DNA from 2 places in the Flocculibacter collagenilyticus genome. Region 2 is predicted to be linked to the other one. Evidence: riboswitches for the same ligand, from Rfam matches in the RefSeq annotation. Region 2 holds a riboswitch; the other holds the start of a gene.
What was found. A riboswitch is a leader RNA that binds a small molecule or an ion and turns the genes downstream of it on or off. The one in region 2 is predicted to bind thiamine pyrophosphate.
Positions count from the first base shown of each region.

Region 1 (15,703 bases), 1.1 Mb from region 2:
AGCGGTAGGTGTTACTGTTCAAGCAACCGCTGAAAAACAAGCTGCACTGGATCACGCTGAAGCCATCCAAATTAAAGCTAAAGCGGAAGCAGAAGCAACCATCGTGATGGTAGAAGCTGACGAGAAAAAATTAGCCGTTCAGGCAGCTGGTAAACAAGCAATGCATGAAGCAGATAACATGCTTAGCTTAGATCAAATTGAATTGAAGAAATCATTAGCTATTCTTCAAGCCTTGCCAGAAATTGTTGCCAATGCGGTTAAGCCACTTGAAAATATTGATGGTATCAAAATTCTTCAAGGCTACGGTTCGGGCGCTGGTACAATGTCTGGTGGTAGCAATTCTGGTGGTAGTAATAACGCAGCAACAACCGGTAACTTCGCAGAGCAAGTGACGGGTGCCGCCCTTAACTACCGCGCCAATGCACCATTAGTTGATGCCATGCTTCGTGAACTAAATTTAGTCGACAAAGAAAATGGTACATTGAATGACTTGGTAAGCGGTAATAGCCAATTAATCAATCAGGCAACCACGTCAATGACTGACGTTGATTTAAGCTTATCCAATAACGAGCCAGCTAAAATTAACAAACCAACGTCTGATATGCCGGAGCAAGATAAACCTGCATAATTAACAAAAAATCAGTATGTTAATTTATTAAGCCTCTACTTGAAGATTTTTGAGTAGAGGCTTTTTATTATACATCTTCTCTACCATTATGATGAAAAAGCAAAATCACACTCAATACGCCCTATAGCACGCCCTATAAAAAGTGCAGAAAAGAATAATTACATAATTTTCTAAAACCAGCCTGCCGATATTTTGAAAGTCACAATAGATTATGCAACAGTAACAATAAAAAAGTACGGAGGTAAAAAATGCAACTTCTATGCAGACTATGTATTGCAATATGTTTTTTCACTACCCTTACAGCTTCGGCTGGCAATGATAAAGCGCAAGAGGTTATCGACAATATTGTTGAAGCTTACGGTGGTAAAGCGCTTACCTCGATGAAATCCTTAATTGTCCATGATCGATATAAAACGATTACTAAAAATGGCGGTGTTCGGCCAGGACTAGACGCAGTATCACGGCTGCATTCTACACTAACCGTTGACTTTGAGCAGAACAAAAAGTCAGTTAAAAACTGGAGTGTTCAAGCAAGAGGTAAGCGCCTCAGTGAAATCATGTTCGACGGAAAAACTGGCTGGAGTATCAACTATTTACGTGGTTCTCATGTTATTCGTCCTGATCTTAACCAGAACAACGTTGGTGCAGGCATGATGCGACTATTAGACACAACCGTTGTGCGCTCACTGTTAGACAGTAAAAGTACCGCCATGTATGAGGGAACAACTACATTATCAACCCAAGCTCATGACAAATTAAGCTTTAAAATCAGCGGCAAAACTAAAGTGACCCTTTATGTTAACAAGGCCACTGGCCTGATTTCCCAAATGCACCTTCCTAATAGCACAAAATATATTTACTCAGAATACCGAAAAACGAACGGAGTCACATATGCCTCTGACACCAACCAATTTCGTAATGAACAAGCCGTTATGATGACATTATCACGCTCCATAGAGGTTAATCCAAATGTTGCTACTGCGTTTACTTTACCTAATGCTACAAAACCACTTGAAGGCATGAGAGATAATTCAAAAATGACGGTAACAGAGCTTAGTGACGGTGTATATATTGCAGGATTAGGTAATAGATCCTCATTATTTGTTGACGCTGGTAATCACTTTATTGGAGCCGGTACTCTGCCAGGTTTTAAAGAACGATTACAAGCTGTGAATAATAAAATTAAGGCCGATAAACCAGCTAAATACGTGATAGTACCTGAACATCAGGGTCATATGGGAGGCATAAATGAAGCCGCTGCGATGGGTGCTGACTTTGTTACAATTAAAAGCCACCTGCCATCACTGAAAACACAATTCAATACGCCACTGCCTGACGAGCGATTTGTGTTTGTTGACGGTGAGCTAAACCTTGCAGAGGGCAAAGTACGTGTGTTCGACATATCAACAGTGACCTCTGATCATTTTCTATTATTTTACGTTCCTGATGCAAAATTGGTGTACACAATGGATGAATTTGGTACGAACCTTTTGAACTCTGTACCTTCTGCAGATAAGAGAACGATGTCATTTAGACAGGCGATTGAAGCGCTAGACATTGATGTTCAGCACTTCACTTATGTACACGGTACGGGTGTGTTATCGCTGAAACAGTTACAGCAAATAACTAACAACTACAAAGAAGGCAGCTGTCCTGCTGGGCATACCATTTGTGCTGATTAGGGTAATTGTCGGTAACGGTTACTTCACAGACTAACGGCCGTTTGTTTTAACATTGTTTGCAGTTAAATAAATAAAGCTTATTATTTATTTAAATTACCTTGTATACTCAAAGTGTATTCTTTTGTGTTGCTGGACGACACAAAAGACACCTTCAGCATTCAATTTAATGTCGAGCAGATGATGAAAGAAAAAGGATTATTTCACATTACTAAACAGTTTCCAGCTATGGTTTGGGTACTGATTATTGGTGTATTTTTCTCACGCGGTACCTTTTACATGGTTTGGCCATTTTTGGCGATTTTGTTATATCAGAATTTTGGCCTTAACGAATGGGAAATAGGTTTAGTGCTAACTGGCTCTGCTCTCTCAGCAGTAATTGTTGGTTTTTATAGCGGTGCATTAACCGATAAAGTAGGCCGTAAATTAATGCTTGTTAGTGCAGGCATCTTGTCAATGATCGCTTTTGCTTTAATGGCATCGGTAAATACGATCACAGGGTATGTTGTTGCCATCGCACTTTGTTCTATCAGTAAAGAAATTTGGGAGCCACCTGCCAAGGCATTAATTAGCGATTTATTACCCGACACCACCGCTAGAGATTATGCATTTCAACTGCGTTATTGGGTGGTTAATGTAGGCGCAGCTGTTGGTCCACTAGCTGGTGTTTGGTTAGGCCTGACCGCGCAACAATCTACCTTTAATATGACAGCTGGGATCTTTTTTGTATTAACAATAGCAGTAATGTATACCTTTAAACATACGGCATACCAAGCGACTCAGCAGCATGTTAACACTGCATCATTAAGGCAAACATGTCGAATCCTGCTTCAAGATCATGTGTTTTTACTATTAATACTTGCCAACATTATTGTGATGTTTATTTACTCTCATGTAGATACGTCATTAGTGCAATATCTTTCACGTGAAGGCGTGCCTGAGGTCATTGAGTTAATCAGTGTGCTGTTGTTTACCAATGCCATTACAATTATTGTTTTTCAGTTCATTCTGATGCGATTAATGGCTGGTTGGACGTTGAATCAAAGAATTTATTCTGGCATGGGTTTGCTGACTTTATCCCAACTGGTATTTGCACTTAATCCTATTGATTGGTATGCGGGATGGATTATTGCTGTTTTTATTTTGGCGCTGGGCGAAAGTATTTTATTTCCTAATATGAATATTCAGATTGACAGGATTGCACCACCACACATGAAAGGGGTGTACTTTGGCGCTGCCGCTTTCTATTCAATCGGATTCGCAATCGGCCCCTATATTGGTGGTGTCATTCTCTCATTCTTAAGTGGCCCCATTCTTTACGGATTTACATTCGTATTAGGTTTAGCTGTATTTGGCTTATATCATTTAATTAACTCGGCCAAACGCCCTGTTTTTGACAATTTAGCCACTGAAAGCATCAACGGCGAAGCCGACCTTCAATAATAGAAGAATGTGTGAACACTATAATATGCTCATGGCTATGCAGTATTAAGCATAACCATGAGTTTCTAATTTGGCTTCTGGTACGGCAGCAAAGTCAATGTCGTACCATTGTTGCGCATTAGTGAACATAAGCTTATTTAGTATGAACTCGTCAAACTCTAATTCGGCACACAAATGCCAAAAATTTTGATAACCCATTGCCATGGTTAAGACAGGAAAATTACTGGCAAGCATAACTCTATTTTCTGAAAAGTACGCCATGAGGCTGAGCAAAATGCGTTGTAGTCCATGAATTGTGTAAGGTTGCTCCATCATCTCTAAACCTGAGCACTTTATGGCCACCCGTGAAAACTGCGCTAACGTTTCAATACCCGCTTGCCAACAGTCCGTCGCTCCATGGAACGGAAAGCCTGCATGATTTATTGTGACTTTTAACCCCGCAGTTTCTTTAATAACCTTTGCGAGCAACGCTACCGCTTTTTGGTCGCTTAAGTTCAATTGTGCTTCAAACATTAATCCTTGTTCAGCCATAAACTGTAAGCTTGTTCTAAAACTGGTTTTACTTAACAAACGTACCGCGTCTTCGTCTAGAATATGACGAATACCAACCACGGATTGATAGTTACATAAACGCTTTATTGTTTGAATGCTGCTAATAGAGCTTAAGTCTGCATAAGCGATACTTTTAAACGGTAATTTGCAATGCTGCTCTAACCAATCGATTTCTCGCCACGGTTCGTTGTTATCAAAACCTGCCTCAATATGCACAAACCCTTTGAGTTCAAAGGGCGCACTAAGTGTGATGGCTGCTTCGTCAGCATTATGCGGAATGTGCGACTTTAAAGGCCAATGAGGGGGATTATTTAACTGTAACCAATCGTATTTGCCTTGCTTTACATTAATTAAATGAAGGTGAGGATCAACAATCTGCATTACAGTAAGCTCCTTTGTTGTATTTAGTTATTCTTATAAACATTTAATTTTTATATCAAACACTTATTGAACTTTCTTTTATTACTTCAAAGGACTGGTTATCCAATAAGAAAATATACAATACCTGTTATTGGGTAGTATAACCACCATCAATTGAGTGCAAACTGCCAGTAATAAAACTGGCTTTTTCACTCGCTAAAAAGTAAACCAGTTCAGCCACTTCTTCTGGCTGCCCTACCCTACCAATCGGTTGCAGAGCATTTTCTTCACGGTATACCGCGTCTTTATCAGCTCCGCTTCGTTGGCAGTAATTATGAATGGCCTGATGGTAAAGCGGTGTTTCTATTGTGCCAGGGCATACCGCATTACAACGAATATTGAATTCGGCATAATCTAGTGCGGTTGTTTTTGCCATTGCAGCAACTGCTGCCTTACTCATGTTATATGCAAATGAATTACGCTTACCGACAAACGCTTGGTCTGACGACATAAGTACAATACTGCCTGCTTGCTGCTCTCGCATTGATGGCAATACCGCTTTCAAGGTGGCATAAGTGCCTTTTACGTTCACGGCCATAACTTTATCAAAGTCACTTTCTGTGGTGTTTTCTAAGTTGCCAGAAAAATAAATACCGGCATTGGCAACAAGCGTAGAAATGCCTCCTGCAATATTAAGAACGGTGTTTATTGCACTTTCAACTTCGGCAACATTTGCCACATTACATTTTATAAATTCACCATACTCGCCCGGCTGCAAATCTAAATTAAATACTTGGTATGATTCAGCCAGAAACTTTTTCACCACGCTCAAACCGATACCAGCCGAACCACCTGTCACTACACATACTTTTTTCATTATTCTTCTCTTTTATGTCAATACTAGGGTCTGTTAACCTAAACTTGCAAGCTATGGCCGTTAGTTTGTAGCCAGTGTTTTGCGTCAGCATAGTTTGGGTAATAACACGCTACCCAGCGCCAAAATTTATTTGAATGATTCATTTCTTTTAAATGGCAAAGCTCGTGTACCACAACATAGTCAATGACCCACAGCGGCGCCATAATGAGTAACCAATTAAAACTGACTACACCTGCTGCACTGCAACTTCCCCAGCGTCGTTTATAGCGCTTAAATTGTAATTTAGACGGGGTTAATTGCATCACGCTCGCATAATATTCTACGCGTTCAGTGATAACCGCTTGTGCGCGTAGTCGATAACTTTCTGGAATTTTTTTACTAAGATAACCACTTAATTGCTCTTCTGATAACATAAATTTTGAGGGGACAGACACCACTAATTCCTGCTCCTGCTCCAGCTCCTGTGTAGTTTGGCTCTCTCGCTCACGCTTTTCTAATAAACGATTTTCTAATAAGTGACTTTCTAGTAAATGATTTTCGTGTAAATCATTTTCGTATACATGATGATCAGGCCAGTCAATACGATAGCGTGATGAGACTGCTATCTTAAGCCGATACGTTTTGCCTAAGTAATCATACCGCTCACCGCTTTTATAACTTTTTTGAAACTGCTCGGCTTCTTGCATAAGCAGTAACGACTGTTGAACTTTTTCAGCTATCCACAGCGCCTTTTGTTGCACAAATTGCGCGATAAATTGCTCACTCACCGCTGTTGGCGCATTTACCTGCACTTGTCCGCGCTTTACTTGAATGGCCAAGGTTCTACGTTTATGAGAACGCTTTAATACATACTCGATCAATTAACTGCCTTACTAAATACAACGTGAGTGCTAATAAATATGCTATCAGAAATTGTTGTCTAAAATGGTGCTGTGTATGATAGCAGCTAATGATCAAAATACTGAACCTGATGTGCATTAAGGAGCATAAAATGCAGTGGTGCGTGAAACCATTTAATCAACTCTCTACCCAAGAGTTATATGCCTTTTTAAAATTAAGAATTGACGTATTTGTGGTAGAACAAACCTGTTACTACCCAGACTTAGACAATTTTGATACTCATCCTGATACCCTTCATATTTTCGCGATGGAAGGAGATACCTGTGCTGCATACCTACGTATACTGCCACCAAATACCACTTATGAAAATATGCCAAGCATTGGCAGAGTCGCAACATCAGCCGACAATCGCGGTTCAGGATTGGGTTATCAACTATTAGCATTAGGCGTTACTACATTAGAAAAAACTTGGCCAAAGCATACCTGCCACATTTCGGCGCAATCACATTTGCAGCATTTTTATGAAAAATATCACTTCGTCCGCCTTGGTGAAGAGTACCTTGAAGATAATATCCCTCATATTGGGATGGAACGTCTGCCGCAAGGTTAATGCATAATGCGCTAATTAGCGAAATATCATTTAAGGTTTAACTGCTTAGTGTGGTTCCACTTTTAGTGAAAGCGCTGTACAATTTAGCTCGCTTACCAGGGGGTGCTTATGAAGTTGCGATAATTGGTTAATTATCAATATTGCGATTAAGCTGAGATGTGAAAATTGTCATCACAAACCCTTTGAACCTGATCCGGTTAACGCTGGCGGAGGAATGGTGTTAAGTATTGTGCAATTTTCTGTAATTTAGCCTCAATACTCAAAAGTGTGTTAGTACTTACTTTAAAGATAAGTCAACGCCAATATAAGTTAATTCTTAGCAAATGGTTATGTTGGTATAAAATACACCTTATCACTCGTCACATCCGGATCTCAATTTAGATACAATAATGAGATCCAAATTAATGAAACCAAAACTAACTTTGCTATCTGTTGCTTTATCCTCTGCCCTTTTTCCTGCTTATGCTGATACTCAAGTAGAAGATATTGAGCGTATTACAGTTAAAGGCGAGTTTAACCCTGTCACTGTAGAGAAACTAAGTACCAGTGTGAGCTTACTAAATGAAGAAGAGTTAGCAAAACGCAATGCTATTCACTTAGAAGATGCGCTTAACTCTGTCGCCAACGTTAATTTCTCGTCAGGCGCATCAAGAGCAAAGTTTTTCCAAATCCGCGGGGTTGGTCTGCGCAGCCAATTTGTAGATCCAATCAATCCATCAGTAGGCATTGTTGTTGACGGTATAAACTACTCTGGATTAGGTGCTGCTGCCAATTTATTTGATATCGAACAGGTAGAAGTATACCGCGGCCCTCAAGGCACTCGTTTTGGTTCAGATGCACTGGCCGGCATGATTTATATGGAGTCTGCGACACCTACCGATTACCAAAGTGGTCAAGTAGTACTAGGCAGTGGTAACTATAACAGCCGTCAAATTGGTGCAGCGTATAGCAATGGCATCACTGACAATAGCGCTGTAAATATATCGCTTAATAGTAATAAGAGTGACGGCTATATAGAAAACACATTTTTAAATCGTGATGACACTAACAACATTGACGAGTTAGTGGGTCGCGCTAAAGTAAGAGTAGACGCTACACCTGATTTAACGCTAGGCTTTGTTGCTCATTACATTGATATTGATAATGGCTACGACGCATTTTCACTAGACAATAACCGCACGACACTTTCTGACGAGCCAGGTGTTGATCAACAAAAAACAAACGCATACGCTTTCAATGCAAACTACACGGGCTGGTCTCGCTTTAACTTATATATTAACGCCAGTATTAGCGACTCTGACTTAGTTTATGGTTATGACGAAGACTGGAGCTATGTTGGTATTCATGAAGACGGTTATTCAACCACTGATTATTATTCTAGAAATCGTGACGATGCAAGTTTTGAAGTACGTTTAAGTACCAATCCATCAGCAAGCTACACCAACTGGACAGTGGGTATGTATGCTCAACGTCGCGATGTAGATTTACAGCGTGATTTTTGGAATTGGGATTTATGGCAAGCAGCCGACTTTACTAGCCAATACGACACACAAAATATTGCGATTTATGGTCAATTAGCACATCCAATTGGCGCTGATGTAAAGGTCATTGCTGGTTTACGTGTTGAACGCAATGGAGGCGATTATGTTGATTCTAACCTTATTGTAGAAGATCTGTCTGATACTATGTGGGGCGGTAAACTTGCGGTTGAATACCAAGTATCTGACCTAACAATGTTATATGCCAGCTTAACCCGAGGCTATAAAGCAGGCGGAATTAATGGCGATGCTCTAGGTAAGTTTAAGAATAGTGGCTTAGGCAACTATCAAACGGTATTAGCTGATCACATTAGCTTTGAGCCTGAAACCTTATTAAGTGCAGAGTTTGGCGTTAAAGGCCAATCCACTTCAGGCGATTTAGCACTTCGTTTTGCTGCTTTTTATATGAAGCGTGACGATATGCAGCTTAAAAGCTGGATTAATCAAGGTGCGGCATTTACTGGTTACTACGACAATGCAACGGAAGGCACTAACTACGGTTTAGAAGCTGAACTAGACTACAAATTAACCAAAGCAATTAGCATAAATACCAGCTTAGGTTGGTTAGACACTGAGATTGACGGATTCGTTACCGCAGACGGTGACGACAAAACAGGTCGGGAGCAAGCACACGCGCCAGGCTATCAATACTCAGTGGGTTTAAATTACAACATTCGCGAATTTTTCTACCTTACACTGGGTGTTGAAGGTAAAGATGCGTTTTTCTTTTCAGACAGTCATGATCAAAAATCAGAAAACATTAACCTGATTAACCTTAAGCTAGCTTATGATTTAGGTGATGTCACTGTATCGGCTTGGGCAAGAAACCTGATGGATACAGATTATGCAGTAAGAGGATTTTATTTTGGTAACGATCCTCGCGACGGCTACACTTCGAAAACCTATACACAATTAGGCGAGCCATTAGTTTACGGCTTAACCTTAAGTTATCAATTTTAACCATTGATCAACAAGTAACATAGGCGTATTATCATCTGACAGTAAGTAATAACTTACTGTCAGATGTCTGTATTGATTAACCTTTACACTAAGAACATCTGTAATAGTTGTGCCGTTTGCCTCAACTACAAGAGTATTAAAATATGAATCTATCAGTTGAAATCAGTAACTACCCACTTTCTGAAGACTATATTCCAGCAATTAAAAGCTTTATTGAGCGTTTAAATCAGCACGACAATTTAACCGTTATTACCAATACCATGAGCACTCAAATATTTGGTGAATACGATTATCTCATGCAAGTTTTATCTGCTGAAATGAAAAAGTCTTACGAGCAGTTTGGTAAGAATATTTTTGTCTGTAAATTTATCAACGCAGATCTAACACCAAGCCAATAAACCGTAAATATGTTGAGTTATTTGAAGTAAATAAAAGCGAAGTAAGTACTAATATGGAATTTTTGAGCGAAACCTTAGCAGGCTTTACAGCGATGTCGCACTGGGAATACATTGCTGTAGGATTAGCGGTAGCATATTTGCTTCTTGCTATTAAGCAAAGCCTTTGGTGTTGGGCAGCAGCGTTTACAAGTACCTTTATATATACCCTGTTGTTCTGGAACGGACTGCTTTACATGGAATCGTTTCTGAATTTTTATTACATGGGAATGGCAGTATTTGGCTGGCTAAGTTGGCGTGCAATGTACAACAAAAAAATAGCAACCCATCAAGATAGCCACACCGAACTGTCTGACAACGAGTTAGGTGAAACCATCATTGCTTTTAGCTTAAATACTCACGTTCATATTATTATTATTTGTTGCCTACTGAGTGGAGTACTTGGGTATGTGATGGACAACTATACCTCCGCAGATTTTGCATATTTAGATACAGCCACCACTATTTTTAGCGTAATGGCAACGTATTTGGTTGTAAAAAAAGAAATCAACAATTGGCTTTACTGGGTAGTGATTGACGCTGTATCTATCTATATTTATACCATGAAGGGGTACTACCCTACTGCGATTCTTTTTATTTTATATACTGTGTTAGCCATTGTTGGCTATCAGCGCTGGCGAAAAATGTACAAAGCGTCAGAAGCGACTTGGGAAGCACAAGCGGCATAAGTCGCTTATGCGCACGCAAGAGCAATAATGACCTTTTCTTCTACATCAATAGAAAACAAAAATACGTTTACAATCAAGCAATTAGAAATAAAATTAGCCCATTATCCTTTATTCACACTGTTTCCTGTTATTGACATATCTCCTATCTCTAACGGGTTGTCGAATGAAGTATACAGCGTGAGTTGCGCCCTCAACCCGCATGAAATTGCGAGCACTATTAACGCGATCAAGGCTCAGTTTCCTGAGGAGCAGGCTCAACACATTGCGGTTTACCTAGATGAACACACTTCATACGCTAAGAATGAGCCTATTAATTTTATCGTTAAACAACTAATAAAGCCGATATCTCCACTTAGTTTTCACTTACAACGCTTAGCAGCTTCTAATCACATCGCACCACCAATACTTTATGCAAATAAAGAAGATAGTATTCAAGTAATGACTCAGATTAAGGGAGAGCACTTAACGCAAAACCTGTCAGATGAGCACTTAGCAGCACTACGCGAGGCTGTGGTGACACTGCACAAGCTTGGCCAAGGTACATTTAAGAAGCCCGCCAACAAACAAACATCAACGTCATTGCTGCAACCTGAAAAGTTTGATGTATGTAGTAGCATAATAAACGATTTGAATAAAATTAATGAATTGGATGAAACCTTAATCTTTGGAATCAGTAAACAAGATCTCTGCGAGATAAACGCTATTGTTAACCAAGTACACGGTAGACTTAATATCATTAAAGAAGATAACACTTTCATCCATTGCGACTTAAACCCTTACAACATCCTGTTTAGCCAGAACAATACTGATCCGCATAAAAAAATCAATGTGACTTTTTTGGATTGGGATTACGCCTGTTTTACAGATGTATGTTGGGATCTGGCTTGCATAATGTACGAATTCAAAATCACTGGTGCTAAACGTGAACAATTCATTTCGCATTACTGCCAACAGGCCAAACTTAATCAAAAAGACATTAAAGAAAAAGTCGAATTATATGAAGTGCTGTATATCGTCGCCTGTATATTATGGGTAGTATTATCTGAAGTGAATGCACATAACCCTAACAAACAAAGTGATATTCACGCTAGATATAATCTTGATGTCATTATGAAGGAATTACGGAAGATTAAACTGTAGAATTTAAATACCTGGTATAAATACCTGATAATAGATAAAGCAAAGAATCAAGAGCGAGCACTAAATTACTTATTAAGCTCGCTACTAAATACATTAATAGATAACGCTAGTCTGGCTATTATAAACCACCAATACGCTCAGCCAGAGTCTTATATCGCTTCACGTCTTCTTCATCAAATAGCGGGGAGCCATTTGCATCTTTTTCTTTAGCAATTAATAAGTGCTCACGCTCTAAACGCTCAACACGCACTTCCTTCACTCCCAAAAACTCAGCAACTTGGGCGGTTGTCATAAGTGACATAAACTTTCTCCAAATTATATAATTGTTGACCTTTTATCTAGTTATAGATTATGTACGGTTCTTTTTCTAATTTTTTATGCATCGCAGCGTACAATACACTTATCTGAAGTTATCGACAACTGCGTACCCAGTCAGAGTACACATACTAGGATGCTACCTATAATATCTATAAAGAGTAAGTGACCTGTAACTTAGAATTCGTTAGGATACTACAAGATAAAAATGAAAGGATTTAGCAATGTATGAGTCATTTTTTGGACTAACCGAAAAGCCATTTCAGTTAACCCCCGATCCAAACGTATTTTTTGCCAGTAAATTACATAAACGCGCACTTTCATATTTGCAGTACGGCCTCTCTCAAGCAGAAGGCTTTATCGTAATTGCTGGCGACATTGGCACGGGAAAAACAACCATCGCAAATCACTTGATTGCACAAGTCCCCAAAGATGAAGTTATCGCTAAACAAATAGTGACTCCCAAGTTATCACCTGATGATCTTGTCAAAATGGTCGCAGCTGTCTTCAATCTTCAGCCAGAAAACGATACTAAAGTTGCCAATTTAAATGCCATCGAATTATTTTTAAAACGCTTACATGCGCAGCAGCGTAAAGCATTACTTATTGTTGATGAAGCGCAAAACTTACCGCTTGAATCAATTGAAGAACTTCGTATGCTTTCCAACTTTCAAATCAATGGCCAACCATTAATACAAAGCTTCTTACTTGGCCAAAACGAATTAAAAGATATTATTCAAGCGCCTAATATGGAGCAATTTAGGCAGCGTATTATTGCTTCTTGCCACTTATCCTCATTATCTGAAGATGAGCTTGCTGAATATATTGAGTACCGCCTTAAGCACGCAGGATGGGATCAAGGAGAGTTATTTACTAACGATGCGTACTCAGCCATTTATCAATTTACGCAAGGTATTCCACGTAAAATTAATACCTTTGTTGACCGCGTTTTATTATTTGCGTTCTTAGAAGATATTAAACACATTGATGCTGAAGCCATCGCTGCGGTAAGAAAAGAGATGGGTGAAGAAATGGCGCACCAAGCTGCGCCTCTGACGAATGATGGAATGAGCAACATATCAAGCAATAACGGGTCTGATGATAACGTATTAACGTTAAATACAGGGCAGCTTCCAGATCAGCGGTATAAGGAAATGTTGCTGGAAATGGTGGAGATTTTAGATAACTCTGTTGAGCATAAGATTAAGCTTTCACAATATGTTGACAAACTTTTGGAACAAAAGTACAAAACGAGCTATAGTGAAATAGACTCTGATGTAAATTCAAAGTAAGCCATTATTAGGTTTTATTGTTGAATATAAATTTATGGCTTGTTTCAAAAAGAGTCTAGTACTACTAGTTTCTAATATGAAACTTAGTATTTGTCCAAAAATTTAAAATGCCTCTATAGGTGAGTGATTAGTATTGACTGCATTGAAGCATTTTATGTTAAGGGACATAAAAGGATATTGGTAACACAGGGTGTATTTGTTAAATTTTAAAGAAGGAATTTGGCTATGCACGAACGACGACAGTCCATTTATCCTGGCAAGTATAAAAAACAGGAAGCGCTAATCATTTTAATTTTCGCGGCGGCATTAATAAGCCTGCTATAAATGAAAATAATAAATAGACGAAAATAGCTATAATAATAAGCAGTACTTGTTACTTATAAACCCCATAAGCAATTATGGGGTTTATCATTCTTGAATACAGCAAAACCATCCAACCGTGTTACCTAAATTGATAACCTACTTTTAAACTGGCACGCTTATCTGAAAAGTTATTCTCTAGCGTCGTTGATGTTCGCTCATTTTCACTAAGAGTAAATGCCACACTTAGCTTAGCCGACAACGTGTGGGCGTACGTAAGTGCGTTAGAGCGGTTATCATCCCCCCTACTCTCACTTTCATACTCTACTTCAGAAAAACGGCTGGTAGCTGTAAAGCGGCCGTGTCGTCCCGCTCGCCATTTAAGCGACACACTGTAGCCTTGCGTTTCTTGCAAGAAGTTGCTTTCTAAAAAGTCACGTTCGGTCGTAAATACGCTGGCTGCAATGGTCAATCTTCTAAACTCGTATGACATATTTACTTGCCCGACTTTTTGTAACAACACCTGTTCAGTTAATACAGGCTGTGTCTCAAAAAAGTTAGCGCTAACTTCATTTGGTGCTAATTCATAATCAATCGAGTCAGGCTGAAAACAGTTCGCAATATCAAATGGTTGATCAAAAGGACAGACAAATAAGCCAAGATCGACTTGCGCAAATTGGGTTTGTGAATAACTCGTCACATCATCATTGAAAGTCGCGTTTAAGCGAAAGTGCTTAAGCTTCCAAGACGCATCTAAACGTTTTGATATGCCATAGTATTTCTTCGTATACTCAGCAAAAACAGAAGTTCTTTCGCTTGGAACAAGGTTGATATAATAACTAAAAAAGTCGTCATCGATTTGCCCAGAGTTACGGAAATTATAAAGCACACCTACATAGGAGCGCCTGATATCACCATATTCGAAGCCGAATCCCCAACTGGTAGAGTTAGGATCATTGTCACCAAAGCGATTGCCAGTTAACGATGATTCATTGTGATTTGCCTGTACAACAAAGCGCAAGCGCTCCCATATGGGCGCACCTAAACGTATCGATGCATCTTCAGAGGTGAAGTCTTCAAAGCGTTCACGCTTAGTTTTTCGCTTACTAAGTGTCACACCCCAGTAACTCTTAGAGCCAAATTGGCCACCCGCGGTAAATTCAGCACCATAGCTAGCGCCATCAATAGCAAAAGAGTTATTTTCTAAGCTACCCGCACCCGACTTGGTATCAGTCGCGGTTAATTGCAAAGAGGTATAACGCGACACCTTTGGTTTTGTGCGCATGGTAAGGCTGGCAGAATGAGTGGTTAAATCTGTTAAATTATCAAAAGCGATGCCATCTGAAAAATAACCTAAACGGCTATCAGAGACTCGATGACTCTTCTGGCTGTTAAGCCCGAGCAACACTCGATCAGAGAAAAAAGAGAGTGTATTTCTGAAGTTTATATTAGTGTAGCTTCGATTATCATCCGCTTTATCTAACTCTATATAGCGATTTTTTATTCGTAGTTGAGAGTCAAGATGAGCGCTTTGGTAAGATACACCTAGTATAGAATGCATTTGTAACGCATTGTCATGAGATGGCTGAGATGCGAATTCATTAATCGTTGATGATCCATCAACATCATAAGCAAGTAACTCAAGATCAAATGCAGGCGCAATTTCAAGATTGCCAGCATAAGCGTTACTTAGACATAAGGTAGAAATCGCCATCAACACATGCTGTGTTACTTTAGACTTTTTCCATTTTATTATTATCAAGATTGCATTCCCTTAAACACCGAAATAAATGCTAGGAAGCAAAGCGCTACCTAGCATAATTTAACCTTATTGATTAGGAATTAATAGTAGCCATACCTTTCTGAAGCACTGCGTATTGCTTTGTTAACAATAAAGCCTACAGCTCTATCTTTAGGCAATAGTTCAGTTACTTCAGTTAAGCTACTTAATTGTGTTTTATTCTCTTCTACAACAATTAATATTTGCCCAGAAAATGTTGCTAATACCGCTGACTCATTCACACCTATCATTGGTGGTGCATCAAA
Region 1 is NZ_CP059888.1:805,504-821,206, reverse strand. It holds gene HUU81_RS03520 (flotillin family protein) at 1-628, shown strand, start outside; gene HUU81_RS03515 (hypothetical protein) at 877-2,310, shown strand; gene HUU81_RS03510 (MDR family MFS transporter) at 2,434-3,750, shown strand; gene HUU81_RS03505 (amidohydrolase family protein) at 3,796-4,683, opposite strand; gene HUU81_RS03500 (SDR family NAD(P)-dependent oxidoreductase) at 4,811-5,539, opposite strand; gene HUU81_RS03495 (M48 family metallopeptidase) at 5,578-6,399, opposite strand; gene HUU81_RS03490 (GNAT family N-acetyltransferase) at 6,531-6,989, shown strand; TPP riboswitch at 7,078-7,221, shown strand; gene HUU81_RS03485 (TonB-dependent receptor) at 7,394-9,487, shown strand; gene HUU81_RS03480 (hypothetical protein) at 9,631-9,885, shown strand; gene pnuC (nicotinamide riboside transporter PnuC) at 9,939-10,610, shown strand; gene HUU81_RS03470 (phosphotransferase) at 10,638-11,750, shown strand; gene HUU81_RS03465 (MerR family transcriptional regulator) at 11,869-12,051, opposite strand; gene HUU81_RS03460 (XrtA/PEP-CTERM system-associated ATPase) at 12,290-13,357, shown strand; gene HUU81_RS03455 (hypothetical protein) at 13,800-15,419, opposite strand; gene HUU81_RS03450 (XrtA-associated tyrosine autokinase) at 15,500-15,703, opposite strand, start outside.
Region 1: another riboswitch for thiamine pyrophosphate. It lies ahead of HUU81_RS03485 (TonB-dependent receptor); the one in region 2 lies ahead of thiC (phosphomethylpyrimidine synthase ThiC).

Region 2 (15,703 bases):
GTACCTTTTCAGTAATTGGACCTCGGCCGCCATTACCCACAGCAATACCATCAACACTGCGTACTGGTGTTACTTCTGCGGCTGTGCCACACATTAAAATTTCATCCGCAAGGTACAATGACTCGCGCGGAATATTTTGTTCACGCACTTCGTAGCCCATTTCTTGTAGTAAGGTAATAATCGTGGCACGGGTGATCCCCGGTAAAATTGCGGCAGTTAATGGGGTAGTCATGACCACGTTATCGCGGATCACAAATAAGTTTTCACCTGCACCTTCACTCACATAACCATGCACGTCTAAGGCGATGCCTTCACCATAACCATGTTGCGCCGCTTCAATTGAGATAAGCTGTGAAGAAAGGTAATTACCACCCGCTTTTGCACCAGTAGGTATGGTGTTTGCCGCTAATCTTGACCATGAAGACACACCGGCATCAACACCATTTTCAAGTGCTTCGTCACCTAAATATGCGCCCCAATTCATTGCTGCTACAGCAACGTCGGTTTCAGTGCCCGCGGGTACACGTAGCCCAAGACCGATTTCTCCATAAAAGGCGACCGGGCGTAAGTACGCTGACTTCATGCCGTTTTCTTTAATCACGTCTTTACATGCTTGGTTTATTTGCGCTTCGGTATAAGGGATAACCATGCGGTAGATTTTTGCTGAATCGAATAAGCGACGAGTGTGTTCCTCTAACCGAAAAATGCATGGGCCGTTAGGCGTATCGTAAGCGCGAACACCTTCAAATACCGACGATCCATAATGCAATGCATGGCTTAATACATGCACTTTAGCGTCAGCATACGGCATCATTTTTCCATTAAACCAAATTTTATCTACACTCATTGTAATTCCTTACTTTTCATTCTTTGTGTTGTGCGTTGCCATGGCATATAAACACGTTCTGTACGTATTCACCTGATCCATCATTTACGATCGTAGTGCCAAGGCAACATTCGTTGTACGGCTATTTATTGTTGCGATATCCATTGTATTCGACATTTTTTCTAGTGTTGGCTGCGTATCCAGTACGTTAACTGTAGCCACGTCAAATAATTTTTCTAACTGGTGCGTTAATAAATGGATCGCATGGTTGCTAGTTACTGTAACTGATATTAGTAACATTTGCTGATCATCTTGTTGATATTCGTTAGCAATCAACACTTGCTGTGTGGTGAGCTGTAATAGCTGAAATCCGCGAAAACGCATGGTCTGCAAAATACGCTCTAAGGCCGCTGGAGTCTGGTGCGCTAAAATCGTTAAAGACTGTTGATTATTCATTGCGTTAACTCCGTTAGCATTTCATGATTGGGGCGATTAGGGGGTACTAATGGCCATACATTGTCGGTTTCGTTAATTTTTACATGCAATAAAAACGCGCCTTGCCAACTCAGCATGGCTTCCAACGCTTGTGGAATATCTTGTGAACTGTCAATCGTTAACCCTGGAATATCAAATGCGGCGGCTAATTGCACAAAATCGGGGTTGTCAGATAAGTCGGTATGACTAAAACGTTTATCGAAAAACAGTTCTTGCCATTGCTTCACCATACCTAATCGACTGTTATCCATAATGATGATTTTAACAGGCAAACCAAATCGCTTAATCGTTGCTAACTCTTGCACATTCATCATAAAGCTACCGTCACCAGATACTGCTACCACAGTATCGCCAGTTCTTGCTAGCTGTGCGCCAATCGCAGCAGGTAAACCAAAGCCCATGGTGCCTAAGCCACCGCTAGTTAAATGATCGCTAGGTTGCGCAAATTGCATATGCTGCGCTACCCACATTTGATGCTGCCCTACGTCGCAACACACAACTTTATTAGACGGTAACGTATCACTTAATTGTTTTAAGAAGTGTGGCCCATCAATTTTACTAGTGACACCGTCATCTTCTTGCGCATTTGGGGTTGCCGTTGAGACTTGATCGTAATTCCATGCATAGGTTCGTTGCCAAGATTCCACTTGTTGCTGCCACGGTGTAAGATCAATTTGCTTGTCATTACTCGCAAGTAGCCCTGCGGTTAATTGCGGCAGCAAATGCTTGAAGGGTTCTACAAACGCCACATCAGCGGCACGCAGTTTGTTGATTTCCGCAGCATCAATATCGCAATGTATCACAGTGGCATCAGCGGCAAACTCATCTAATTTTCCGGTTACACGGTCATCGAAGCGCGCGCCAATACACATTAATAAATCACAGGCTTGTACAGTATAGTTGGCAGCTTGGCTGCCGTGCATACCCAGCATACCTAAATCAAGCGGATAATCTGTGGCAACCGTGCCTAGCGCCTTTAAGGTACTTACCACTGGCCATTTGGCTGCGTTAAGCAATGCGTTGAATTCCTCTTTCGCCTTCGCCATATGCACACCACCGCCAATATAAAGTAATGGGCGCTGGGCATCACTCATCAACTTTGCGGCTTGCTGTAAACGCTTGGAAAGATCACTCGGGTCAGGTGTTGTAGTCATTAATTGAGGCGCGTGTTGTGGTTGCGCGTTGTAATTAGCCGGTGCGTTATTGATCAGGGGTTTTTCATCCAGCATTTCCTCATCCAGCTCTTTCCCATCAATATGCGCTAATTGAATATCTTTTGGAATATCTACCAACACTGGGCCGGGACGACCATCATGTGCTAATGCAATTGCCGCTTTTAGCGTGTCGGCCAGCTGTTCAACAGACTCAACCAAAAAGCTATGTTTGGTCACCGTCAGTGACAATCCCAGCACATCCACTTCTTGAAAAGCGTCGGTGCCCATTACTTGGCTGGCAACTTGACCGGTAATTGCCACTAGTGGCACAGAATCTAACTTAGCATCAGCAAGCGCAGTAATAAGGTTCGTAGCGCCAGGGCCACTGGTCGCAAAACAAACGCCTGTTTTGCCACTTGAACGCGCATAGCCTAGTGCCGCAAATCCTGCACCTTGCTCGTGGCGGCACAAATAGTGGTTAATTTCGCTGTCATACAGAGCGTCATAAATTGGCATAATGGCACCACCCGGATAGCCAAAAACACTATCTATGTTGTGCTGCTGCAATGTGTGAAGTACCAATTCTGCGCCATTCATTTTTTGTTCTACCGTTATTTATTTGATGCCTAATTACTTTTTTTGGTCATAAAAAAACCCCCGGTCCTTGCGGAGCGGGGGTTTTCGGAAACTGTTGCAGCTAGTTACCCAATAACACACCCCGCCGTGCGCGAATAATCACGACGACCACTGAAATAATAATGTTGTTAATTAGGGTGATTAGGCTGTTCATACTTTAAATACTGTTTCTCGTTTACACTAAAAATTAGGTTAAGCGTTATGCTAAAAATGTCACTTCAAGCCATGTTAATGTTGAAGCGCTTAGAAAAAAGCCAACAACTGGTCAGCTTTGTTCTTTTATTTTTAGGCGCCTATGCAGTTAAAGTCAACGCCTTTATCAAGTTCCTTTAGTTATGGCTATATTCTTTTTAGGAATAAGAAGCCATTTATTACTGGTTAACAACATAAATAAAATTCAATGTATTTTCATTACTTTTAGCATCATAATTATCACTTTTATCTACAGTTAGTGACTTTTAATAATCGCTTTCATGTCCTTCATATAACCACGCAGTTCGCGACCCACTTGCTCTATGTGATGCTGTCTAATTGCGTCGTTCACAGTGGCTAACGCTTGATTATCAACGCTCAGCGAATCTAACGCTAACCCTTTACCTATTTGCTCTGTGGTTAGTTTCGGCATGATAGTGTCACGCAACATTGGTACGGCAGCGTTGGCAAAAAGGTAATTGCCATATTCCGCAGTATCTGAGATCACCACGTTCATTTCATATAGGCGTTTTCGCGCAATAGTATTCGCAATTAATGGCGTTTCGTGTAGTGACTCGTAATAAGCTGATTCAGGTAAAATGCCCGACTCAACCATCACTTCAAATGCCAATTCAACACCTGCTTTTATCATCGCGACTAGGAAAATACCCTGTTCAAAGTATGTTTGCTCTTCTAGCTTTTCTTCGCTAGCAGGCGCTTGCTCAAACCCAGTTTCATTGGTTTGTTCACGCCATGTCAGTAAATTTTTATCATTATTGTGCCAATCAGCAATCATATTCTGCGAAAAGTCACCGGATAAAATGTCATCCATGTGCTTTTCAAAAAGCGGTCTTAATGTATGTTTTAGTTGCTCGCTTAGCTCAAATGCCGCCAGTTTAGATGGATTAGAAAGTCTATCCATCATATGACTAATACCACCAATTTTTAGGGCTTCAGTGATGGTTTCTAATCCTTGCTGAATAAGTTCGGCAGCATATGCTGGTGCAATATCAGCTTCCATCATTTTGTCGTAACCTAGAATGGCAGCCGTTTGTAACATTCCGCATAATATGGTTTGTTCACCCATTAAATCCGACTTCACTTCAGCGACAAACGACGATGCTAATACGCCAGCACGGTCACCCCCAGTTGCAGAGGCTAGTGCTTTTGCAATCTCGAAACCTTGCTGTTGGGGATCATTCTCTGGGTGCACTGCAATTAAAGTCGGTACACCAAACCCACGTTTGTATTCTTCACGCACTTCGGTGCCTGGGCACTTAGGTGCACACATTACCACGGTGATATCTGAACGGATTTTCTGACCTTCTTCAACAATGTTAAAACCGTGCGAATAAGCAAGTGTGGCACCTTGCTTCATCAGTGGCATCACCGCTGCAACCACTTGACTATGCTGTTTATCGGGCGTTAAGTTATAGACTAGATCGGCATCAGGAATGAGCGTTTGGTAATCCCCAACTTCAAAATCGTTTTCTGTCGCACGTTGCCAAGACAGGCGTTGTTGGGTGATCGCTTCAGGGCGTAAGGCATACGCAATGGACAGCCCAGAATCACGCATATTTAAACCTTGGTTTAAGCCTTGAGCGCCACAACCAATAATGACTATTTTTTTACCCTTAAGAAATTGACAACCTTGTTCAAATTCGTCTCGCGCCATAAAACGGCACACGCCAAGTTGAGCAAGCTGTTGGCGAAGGCTCAACTGATTAAAATAATTTTGCTCAGCATGTTGGTTACTCATAACTTTCCTCGGGTAAAACAATAGGGATATGTAATCAATTAACTTGAGCAAAGTGTAGGCTGGGTTTATTATTTCGTAAATTGATATATTTGAAACTTATTATTTCTATTTATGAAATATAAGAAAAGAGTAAAAAGAACATGGATCTAAAATCGCTGAACGCATTTTTACACCTACGAAGTACGTTACATTTTTCGATGACGGCTGACGCCATTCACGTTAGTCCGCCCACGTTAAGTAGAATGATCCAGCGACTAGAAGAAACGTTTGGTTACCCTCTATTTAAACGCGATAATCGTAGCGTCACACTCACTGCCGAAGGCGAGCGTTTCGCATTGTTTGCTCAGCAGGTTGTTAGTCAATGGCAGGCGTTAAAACATGATGTTCAGCAGCATCACACACAGCTAAGTGGCGAATTGAAAATCTTCTGTACCGTAACCGCAGCGCACAGTTTTTTACCTAATATGCTTGAACGCTTCCACCAGCAACACCCTTTAGTGGATATTCATTTAACTACGGGTGATGCAAGTTTAGCGATTGAAAAAATAGCGAAACATGATGTAGATATTGCCATTGCAGCACGGCCGGACTCACTTGCAGATAAATTTGCGTTTCAAGCCATTGCCGACATTCCCCTACGTATTATTGCACCTACGCAGCACACCGCTTTTAGTGACGCATTACAAGGTACAGAAATTAATTGGCAAGCACTGCCTTTTGTTATGCCAGAAGCTGGCCCGGCGCGCAGCCACTTAATGGCGTGGTTAAAAGCCATGAAGTTAAAACCACAAGAGTATGCGCAAGTGTCTGGTCATGAAGCCATTGTCAGCATGGTTGCGCTAGGTTGCGGGGTGAGCATTGCTCCCGACTTAGTTATTGAGAATAGTCCGGTTAAAAATAAAGTACGCATTTTACCCGTGCCCGTTCAGCCTCAAGCATTCAATTTGGGGTTAAGCTGCTTGAAAAAACAGCTTAATAACCCACTAGTACAAGCTTTTTGGCAGTTGCAGCGTACTTAATCATAACGTACTTAATCATACGTACTTAACCATAGCGCATTTGCCATAATATTCGAACGGTTATAAGGGTGTTATGTTATCCAGAGTAGCTTTTATTCCAGTCGGTCCAAATCACATCAAAGCCTCTATGTTTAATACTCGCAGCCACTTCCGCAGGCGCGCGAACATCATCAATATCAAATTGCGCTAGTTGCGGCTTTTTCAAAGCTGTTTCATCAACATAGCCACCTGGTTGGGTTTGCGAACCCGCACTTAAATGGGTAACTCCCAATGGCAATAGATTATCTCTTAGTTTTGCAGGCTCTCGGGTTGATAACACAACCTCTAATTGCGGATTAAATAGCCGAAATGCACATATAAGCTTAGTGAGGCTGCGATCAGATAATGCGGCTTGTGGAGTCAATTGGTTATTATTGCCTGTGCAAGGGCGTAAGCGTGGAAACGCAACTGAATAACGTGTTCGCCAATAGCGTTTTTGCAAATATTGTAAGTGGCTCGCTAACGATAACGCATCTTCTTGCCACGAATCATGCAAGCCAAACAAACAGCCGAGTCCCACTTTATCCATTTTCGCCGCTCCTAATCTATCAGGCGCTTCCAGCCGCCAGCGAAAGTCGCGTTTATTACCACGCAAATGATATTGTTGATAACTCGGCTTGTGATAGGTTTCTTGATACACCATTACCGCATCCACTCCCCATTGTTTCACCAATGCGTACTGGTGCTGCGATAACGGTTGGCACTCTAACATTACGTAACTAAAATGCTTTTTTACAATCGGCAGTATTTGTTCAAAATAGGCCATACCTACTTTTGTTTCGTGCTCTCCGGTTACCAATAAAATTGCGTCATAACCCATTGCTTTAATGGCTAAACACTCAGCATCAACTTCTTCCCATGTAAGTGTTTTTCGCTTGATCTTATTGCTCATTGAAAAGCCACAATAACTGCATTCATTCGCGCATAAGTTAGATAAATACAGTGGAATAAATAGCTGTAAAGCATGGCCAAATCGTTGTCGCGTTAATTGCTGCGACAGCTGCGCCATTACCTCTAAATATGGATTTGCAGCATCAGAGATTAGTGTAGCTAAGTCATCTACTGACAGCATGTTATAGCTTTTTGCCCGTGCGACTTTGTTTAATACCTGCTCAACATCTGACGCAGTCCGTACTGCTAATGCTTGTTGTACTGTGTTTTGCTGCCAATGACTAAAAAAACTGGATGATAAATAGTCCATGAACACTATTCCTGCGTTTGGTTGATAAAAACCACGACATCACACATTATTTATCCATGCTCATCTAACAAAAAGTCGGTTAAGGGGCTAGTACCTATTGCACTCAACTTGCTGCTAGCGTTAGTCATGGCGTTATCGGCAGCTAATCCTGCCCGTCGTCCCTGCCAACCAGCATCCACGGCATGTTTAAATGCATTTGCCATTGCTACGGGATCATTAGCTACTGCCATTGCCGTATTAACCAGTACGGCGTCAGCTCCCATTTCAATAGCCGCACACGCATGGGAGGGTTTACCTATTCCCGCATCAACCACTACGGGCACTTGGGCCTGTTCAATGATAATTTCGAGCATTGCCTGAGTGGCCAAGCCTTGATTAGAACCTATTGGTGCACCAAGAGGCATGACAGCCGCACAGCCCACCTCTTCTAAACGCTTACACAACACAGGATCAGCACCACAGTAAGGCAGCACAATAAAGCCCTGCTTGCATAACTGCTCAGCCGCTTTTAAGGTTTCAATGGGATCGGGCATTAAATAATAGGGATCGGGGTGAATTTCTAATTTTAGCCAATTGGTTTGCAGCGCTTCTCGTGCCAACTCGGCGGCAAAAATCGCTTCTTGGGCTGTTTTCGCTCCGGACGTATTTGGCAATAACGAAATACGCTTATTTTCCATCAAAGGTTGCAAAAAAGGCATGATAGAGTCAACGGCTTGCTCAGAAATTTGTTGTGACTCTGTTTCTGAATTTATCACCATGCGTTTAAGCGCCACAGTAACGAGTTCAGTACCACTTGCCAGCAGGGCATCTTGCATTAATTGACCACTTGCAAATTTTCCTGTCCCCGTAAATAATCGCGAATTAAACTGCTTACCTGCTATCGTCAACATAATACTACCCTCCTGCAATGGCATGAAAAACATGCACTTTAGCGTGTGGTTCTAACAAATGCTTAGCCCATTTAACTTTTGGAATTACGGTGTTATTCACAGCTACCGCAACACCTTCACGCCATGCCTGCTCTGTTTTCATGGCGTTCTTAGTTTGGCTTTGTTGATGTTTAAACACCGTCGGCATGGCCTGCTCCAGTGTACAATTGCTTGGCACATCAATGAGGGTATGGTTGATCCAAATTTGCATTATGGCATCCTTTTCGGGAGAGCAGTCGTAGAGTGGCTAGCCCGCTGCGGTTTTAGTTGATTTGATAACGAGGAAGACGCTTGGTCAGCTTGTGAATTGCATTGAGCGCACACTTTGCAATGAGGATCTGGTTGAATTGAAAGCACTTGCCAGCCTACATCAGCGGCCTGGCTGTTTGACGCAAGATCACTCAGCATGGGTAAGGTCATAAAAAACGTGCTCGTTTGCAGTCCACACAATATCTTAATCGCTTGCATCGCTTGCATTGAGCCAACCACACCAACTAATGGCGCAATCACGCCAAGCGCACCACAGTTTTGTGCTTCGCTAGGTTGCTGTGATGTATGGTTAGCAGGGAAAAGACAGTGATAACAGGCTGATGCAGCTTGATTGGAAAATACTGCTAACTGTCCATCAAACCCACTCGCTGCACCGCTCACTAACGGCTTCATCGCAGAGACACACGCCTGATTAACGGCGTGACGCGTTGCGGTGTTATCAGTGCAATCTAACACCAAGTCCATGTGAGGTACTCGGTCGTGCAACTCAGCAGAAGTTAAGTGCTGCGCGATGGCATTAATAGTCACTAGCGGATTAAGTAAAGATAATCGCTGCTGGGCGCACTGCGCTTTATTCTGATTAATATCCTCTACCGAAAACAATACCTGCCGTTGCAAATTACTCAGCTCAACTGCATCGCCGTCAGCAATGTCAATACGTCCAACGCCCGCTGCGGCTAAGTACATTGCAGCAGCACAACCTAACCCGCCAGCTCCTACAATTAATACTTTGGCATTCGTCAGTGCTAATTGCCCTGCTTCAGCGATGTCTGGCAGCATAATTTGGCGGCTATAACGAATAAACGCTTTATCTGATAAGCCTGTTGTCATTATGCTAACTCCTTTTGCTTATCAGTTTCGCCGTGATAACACACATCAATTGGCGCAAACGCTTTTTCTTCAAGTTGCTGCAATAATTCCAACGTGGCCTTGTGCCAGTCATCCGCCTCTGTAATTGCAGTTACCACAGCGATAGCATCCACTGCCATTTTCGTCATATCCGTTAAATGATGCTGCTTAATGCCACCTATCGCTACCGTTGGTATGTTTTCCACCAGCTTTAAATAGCGTGCTAACCTTGCTAAGCCTTGAGGTTCAGATGACATTTGTTTGGTGTTTGTTGCAAAAATATGCCCTAGCGCTATGTAGGAAGGCTGTAATTGTTTTGCAATCAGCAGTTCGCTGTAGCTATGCGTCGAAATACCTAACCGTAACCCCGCTTGTTTAATGGCAGTTAAGTCAGCGATCTGTAAATCCTCTTGTCCTAAATGCACACCATAGGCTTGATATTTAATGGCCAACTGCCAATGGTCATTAATAAATACTTTGGCTTTATATTGTTGACCGAGCGCTACCGCTTTCGCAATAATTTGCTCTAGTGTTAACTCATCCTCATCAGCCTTATTGCTTGTAATCGGCACTTTCACCCTTATCTGCACAGTGGAAATACCTAGCTGCAACATTCTCTCTAACCATATTAAGTCAGGCACAACTGGGTATAACGCTTTTTCACTGGCCGTATATTCACAAAACTGATGAGGCAAAAAAGCAGCGGAATGCATCAACCAGCTATCTTGCGCCGTTAAATGAGGTTGCTTTGAATCTAGATAAGCGGTTTTATTAAAACGAAATAACTGAGGAAAGTCTTTGCTCCGCTCTGGCCAACCGCCATGATGCAAAACCTGAGAGTATGCGTTTGTTTCATCTAGGGTTTGATTAATATAAGCCTTAGCCACCACCGCAGCATCAATCACATTTGTGGCAACAAGATTATTCTTAGACTCGGTTACTGATCCCTGCTCATAAAAGCCCAGCGCTAACGCAGCAGATAATGCGCTAGATAGTGTGCAACCTGTGCCGCGAAAATGGATCGGTTCATTTTTATCACTGGTATCTGTGGAGTTATGCTTTCTGTTGCTACGCATTAACCAGGTAGATTCTGGTGTAAATAAGTAGTCATCACAGTTATTTATCGATGCATCATCGTGCCCACCTTTTAGTAATACATTGTTGCAACCAGTTGCGAGCAATGAGTTAATTGCAGCGCTAATACTAAGCTCTTGCGGCTGATGCGGCTGAGTTGTACTATTGATTACATCGTGATTTAAGCATTGTGCTAATACCAATAGTTCAGGCTTATTTGGCGTGATAACCGTTACCCAAGGTAATAGCAGCGCTATCACTTGGGTAATAAATGTTTGCTGCTCTGCAACTAATTCTGCTCCGCACGATGCTACTAACACCGGATCGTACACCACAAAAGGCATCACTTTGTTAGTGTCTTGCGCGGCCATCATTTGCACTTTCTGCAAATTTTCAACAATACAGCGCAGGTGCTTTTCGCTGGGTATTACGCCAATTTTAATAACGGCTGGCCAATATGCAGCGCTCTCATCCTTGATTAAGCTAGTAAACTGAGCATTCAGCGCGGTTATTGATACCGTTTCATTTATAAGTACGTGTTGATGATTTTGCGCTGTCACTGTTGTCACTATGGTGCACACCTGTGCACCTAAGCAATGACCAGTTTTTAAATCTGCTTGAATGCCTGCACCAGCACTATTGTCTGAACCCGCCACACTCCACATAACTGGCATTTTTGTAGACGGGTTGGTGCTGTCATTCATCATCGATTTCTCCCGCTAACTCTACTGCCGTGTGATTAGCTGGCTGGGAACTGTGTTTTTTTAACCCTTGTGCATCGTCAGCAAAATCTTTCACGTCTTGGCTAATTTTCATCGAACAGAACTTAGGGCCACACATAGAGCAGAACTCTGCCACTTTGTTCGACTCTTGAGGTAGCGTTTCATCGTGATAAGCTTTGGCGGTGAAAGGGTCTAAAGATAAGTTAAATTGATCTTCCCAGCGGAATTCAAAGCGCGCTTTTGACAAGGCGTTATCACGAATTTGTGCACCCGCGTGACCTTTTGCTAAATCAGCCGCGTGTGCTGCAATTTTATAAGTGATCAAGCCTTGTTTAACATCTTCCTTATTGGGCAGCCCCAAATGCTCTTTTGGGGTGACATAGCACAGCATTGCACAACCGTACCATGCAATCATGGCCGCACCAATGCCTGAGGTAAAATGATCATAGCCCGGCGCAATGTCGGTAGTCAGTGGTCCCAATGTGTAAAACGGCGCTTCGTGACAGTGCTCTAGTTGCATCGTCATATTTTCTTTTACTAAGTGCATTGGCACATGCCCGGGGCCTTCAATCATCACTTGCACGTCGTATTGCCAAGCAATTTTCGTTAATTCGCCAAGGGTTTTTAATTCTGCAAATTGTGCTTCATCGTTTGCATCTGCAATTGACCCCGGACGCAAACCGTCACCTAAGCTTAATGACACATCGTATTGCGCACAGATTTCACATATTTGCCTAAAGCGGGTATATAAAAAGCTTTCTTGATGGTGAGTAATGCACCATTTCGCCATGATTGAGCCACCACGGGACACAATGCCAGTCACACGATTAGCTGCTAACGGCACATATGCTAATAGCACTCCTGCATGTATTGTAAAATAGTCGACCCCTTGCTGTGCTTGCTCAATCAACGTGGCTTTGAATACATCCCAGTTTAAGTCTTCTGCTACGCCATTAACCTTTTCCAGCGCTTGATAAATAGGCACCGTACCAACTGGCACCGGGCTGTTACGAATTATCCATTCCCGCGTTTGATGAATGTCGCGGCCTGTTGATAAATCCATTAACGTGTCAGCGCCCCAACGGGTTGACCATACCAACTTTTCAACTTCTTCTTCAATCGATGATGTAACAGAAGAATTACCAATATTCGCATTCACTTTAACTAAGAAGTTACGACCAATGATCATTGGTTCGGCTTCAGGGTGATTAATATTCGCAGGAATAATGGCACGCCCTTCAGCAACTTCCTTTCTCACAAACTCTGGAGTAATTTGCTCTGGCAAGTTAGCACCAAAATGCTCTCCTTTATGCTGTTGAGTAAGCATTTCGTCTTTAATGCGCTCTCGGCCCATGTTTTCACGAATCGCTATGTACTCCATTTCAGGCGTTATTATGCCTTGGCGCGCATAATATAGCTGGGTAACTCGTCGCCCAGCTTTACCCCTATAAATGTTCGGTTGGTGAGTCATACATTGCTTTAATGACTGCGTGTTATCGTCATAATCAGGGCGTACTAACTGATCGTCACTTAAGCGCTGACAATCTTGACGTTCTTCAATCCATGGCTGGCGTATAGCTTTTATACCTTTGCTCACATCAATATTGATATTCGGGTCGCCATAAGGCCCTGAGGTGTCATATACCGGAATGGGGGGGTTAATAGAGGCACTTGGCGCGTCAGTCATAATGACATTGCTATTACGCCCTTGTGTTTGAATAATCTCACGAATTGCTACTTGAATGTCAGAGCGCGACCCCGGTAAATATGTGCGCTTTGAACTTGGCCAAGTTTCACCACTTAGTTCATTTAAAAAGGTTTGAGCTTGTTGACGCGTTTGACGGCGTGACAGCTTTTCTGGATTAGTGGTGTTAGTTGAAGATTGTATATGTATAGACATGCAAACTCACTTTTTTATAGTTAAGAATTTGCTTGTCGAGTAACGTTGAATTAATCGCTATTAAGCTAACAACTAAACAAACGAGGTATAGTATACGACTCTGTTTAGTGTTGGCCATCGATCACAAGATAGGTGAAATAGATAAACAGCATTATTGTCAGCAGGTGTCATTTTAACCTACTTATATTTACAATAATAAAAACGGAACTATCTATTCTTACTTGTTTCCTTCGCAGGTATTACCCCGGGCAGGTTCAACGGATCCCGTTTTCACGGTCTCAGCCTATTTAGGCGCTCCGACAAGATTTCATAAAAATTCAGCACAATAATGTTGCCAAATCAAGTTGACAGATTTATAGCTGATATTCAGTTATGAAGCAAGTATGAAAAATTAAATTATAATGAAATTCATATTGTTAAAAATGGGAACATAGTAAGTCGTTGTACAATAAAACATTGGAAAGTACAGTGCGCCCCATAATTGGTGGGTGTAACAGCGTTGAATATATTTATGCCAAGTGATTTAAATAGAGCATGACTTAGATTAAAAAACCAACGGGCGTGCATTAAGTCGTTTAATTAACAAAAAATGGATAACTAATGAAAAATAATAATTGGATTTTAGCTGCCACACTTTCGTTATTGGCAATAATCAGCACACATACAGCTACAGCTGGCCTGTTAACCTTTAACTTTGACTCTTTTACTCGACATGAAAACGGTAGCCAAGACAGCAACTTCAATGGTGATATTACTTACTCACCAACACTGACACTGAATGAAAATAATTTACAGCCTGTTTTTCATTCACAAAGCAATGGTGATTGGTGGAGCGTGTATAACTTGGATATGACGAGTATCAACTCCCCCTTTCAACAGACTTTAGAGTCGAGCCTTATTACACCATTTTTTTCTTATACCACGCCTTGGTATTTTAGAATGAGAGTTAAAGGGGAATACGATCAAACTCAGTCAACAATTACTGAAGGTGCACTGTCAGAAGTCGCTTTTGAATTTGGTTACAATATCGATGAAGATTTATTAACCAGTACTGGCGTCGAGTCTCATGCTTCGTTCTATCTTGAGCACTTATCAATTAATATTGATAATACAAGTGCACAACATTCTGCGTTTAATTTTGATCAAAACGGTACTATTTCGTTTTCAGATATCTCTCATTTGTTAAACGCCAATAGTGGTAAAGATGCACTCTTCAGGAATGAAGCATATCATCAAGCTAACTTTGAAAGCCTTTTAGATGGTTCATCGACAGCGCTGGATCAACGTTTTGTAAGTTATCAAAGCGTAGGTACATTCAACTTCAACCCGCCACAAACTATTCCTGAGCCTCCAACTTGGTTGCTTGTAACATCTGTTTTATTATTTTTCACAAGTAGAAAGCGCTACTAAATAATAAGCGTTAACCTGAGCGGGGAACATGTAATAGCCGCGGCTCAGGTTATTCTTTTCGCAAAGCCTCAAAGCTATTGTACTCTAACTACTTTCCAACCTGCATTTTTAAAAATATGAACAAGGCTTTTATCGCCAATTAAGTGCATGGCTCCTACTGCAACCAATGTGGGCTGTTGTCTAAACATAGGCTCTAGCTTAGCAAACCAGCGTAGATTTCTATCTTTTAACAGAATGTCTTCGGCTTTTTTATCAAATTCAGTTTGCTGCATAGACGCTTGATATAAGCTTAACAATGTATCGGTATCGCCCTTTTTCCAGCTTTCGACTAACTGGTTAGTCATGTTCTCAATTTGCTCAATTTCATTTAGTCCATCAAGCAAAAAGGCTTCACCATGTTTACCGTTGAACGCATCAAAAAAGCCAAGTTGCTGCTCAAATGTTTCTAAGCTAATAATAGGCTTATCTAGCGTATTCGCTTCTGCAATGATTTTGCTGTCTACACCGTATTGCGGGGAATACCCCGCCTTAGCAAATTCGATTGATGCTAATGTGAGCGCTAGCATCCAAGGTTGTTTATGCTCAAATGCAGCTATAGGTAAGCCTGCTTGGGAAAAATAATGTTGTACTTTCTTGTAGGTAGTAGGAGAGAGTAACTGTTTTAGTGTTTTTCCTGCAGGTAACTGACTTTTCAGCTCGGTAATACGCATCATGTCAGCATCTGATAAGCGGCTCATATCGACTTCAACAGCAAGTTGTTTTGTTTGTGTCACTAACTGAGTAATCTTAGGATCTAACTGCTGCATGCTGGCATCGCCAATATGCACAGTGCCTACCAAATAGCTATTATGGCCGTGTTTACTCACCTGCCAAATAGCCGGTGCAGCACTCGCCTGTAAGGAAACAATGACAAAAATGAATGCAAAAAATGCAAGGCTAAAGGTGTGCAGATGACGTTTTATCAGATGATTAAGTAAAGGCATAATATCTACCACATTAAATCATCTGGGATAACATAATCTGCATACGGATCGTCTTCATCGAGTACTTGGTTATCATCTTGATCATGTAAGCAGGCAATGACTGAATCATCTCGTGTAGCAATTCGCTGAATTAATTCTGCTGGTAATAAATAAAACTCTTTATCAACAGCGCACACACCAACTGTACCCGCAGCTAAACTATTACGAAGTGACTCCGTTACTTTTAACTCTTTTACTTTATTATC
Region 2 is NZ_CP059888.1:3,653,446-3,669,148, forward strand. It holds gene HUU81_RS16230 (branched-chain amino acid transaminase) at 1-847, opposite strand, end outside; gene ilvM (acetolactate synthase 2 small subunit) at 932-1,282, opposite strand; gene ilvG (acetolactate synthase 2 catalytic subunit) at 1,279-3,072, opposite strand; gene ilvC (ketol-acid reductoisomerase) at 3,560-5,062, opposite strand; gene ilvY (HTH-type transcriptional activator IlvY) at 5,203-6,081, shown strand; gene thiH (2-iminoacetate synthase ThiH) at 6,158-7,321, opposite strand; gene HUU81_RS16260 (thiazole synthase) at 7,372-8,211, opposite strand; gene thiS (sulfur carrier protein ThiS) at 8,216-8,461, opposite strand; gene HUU81_RS16270 (HesA/MoeB/ThiF family protein) at 8,461-9,351, opposite strand; gene thiE (thiamine phosphate synthase) at 9,351-11,150, opposite strand; gene thiC (phosphomethylpyrimidine synthase ThiC) at 11,140-13,065, opposite strand; TPP riboswitch at 13,274-13,374, opposite strand; gene HUU81_RS16285 (hypothetical protein) at 13,666-14,475, shown strand; gene HUU81_RS16290 (TraB/GumN family protein) at 14,550-15,458, opposite strand; gene HUU81_RS16295 (DUF2058 domain-containing protein) at 15,464-15,703, opposite strand, start outside.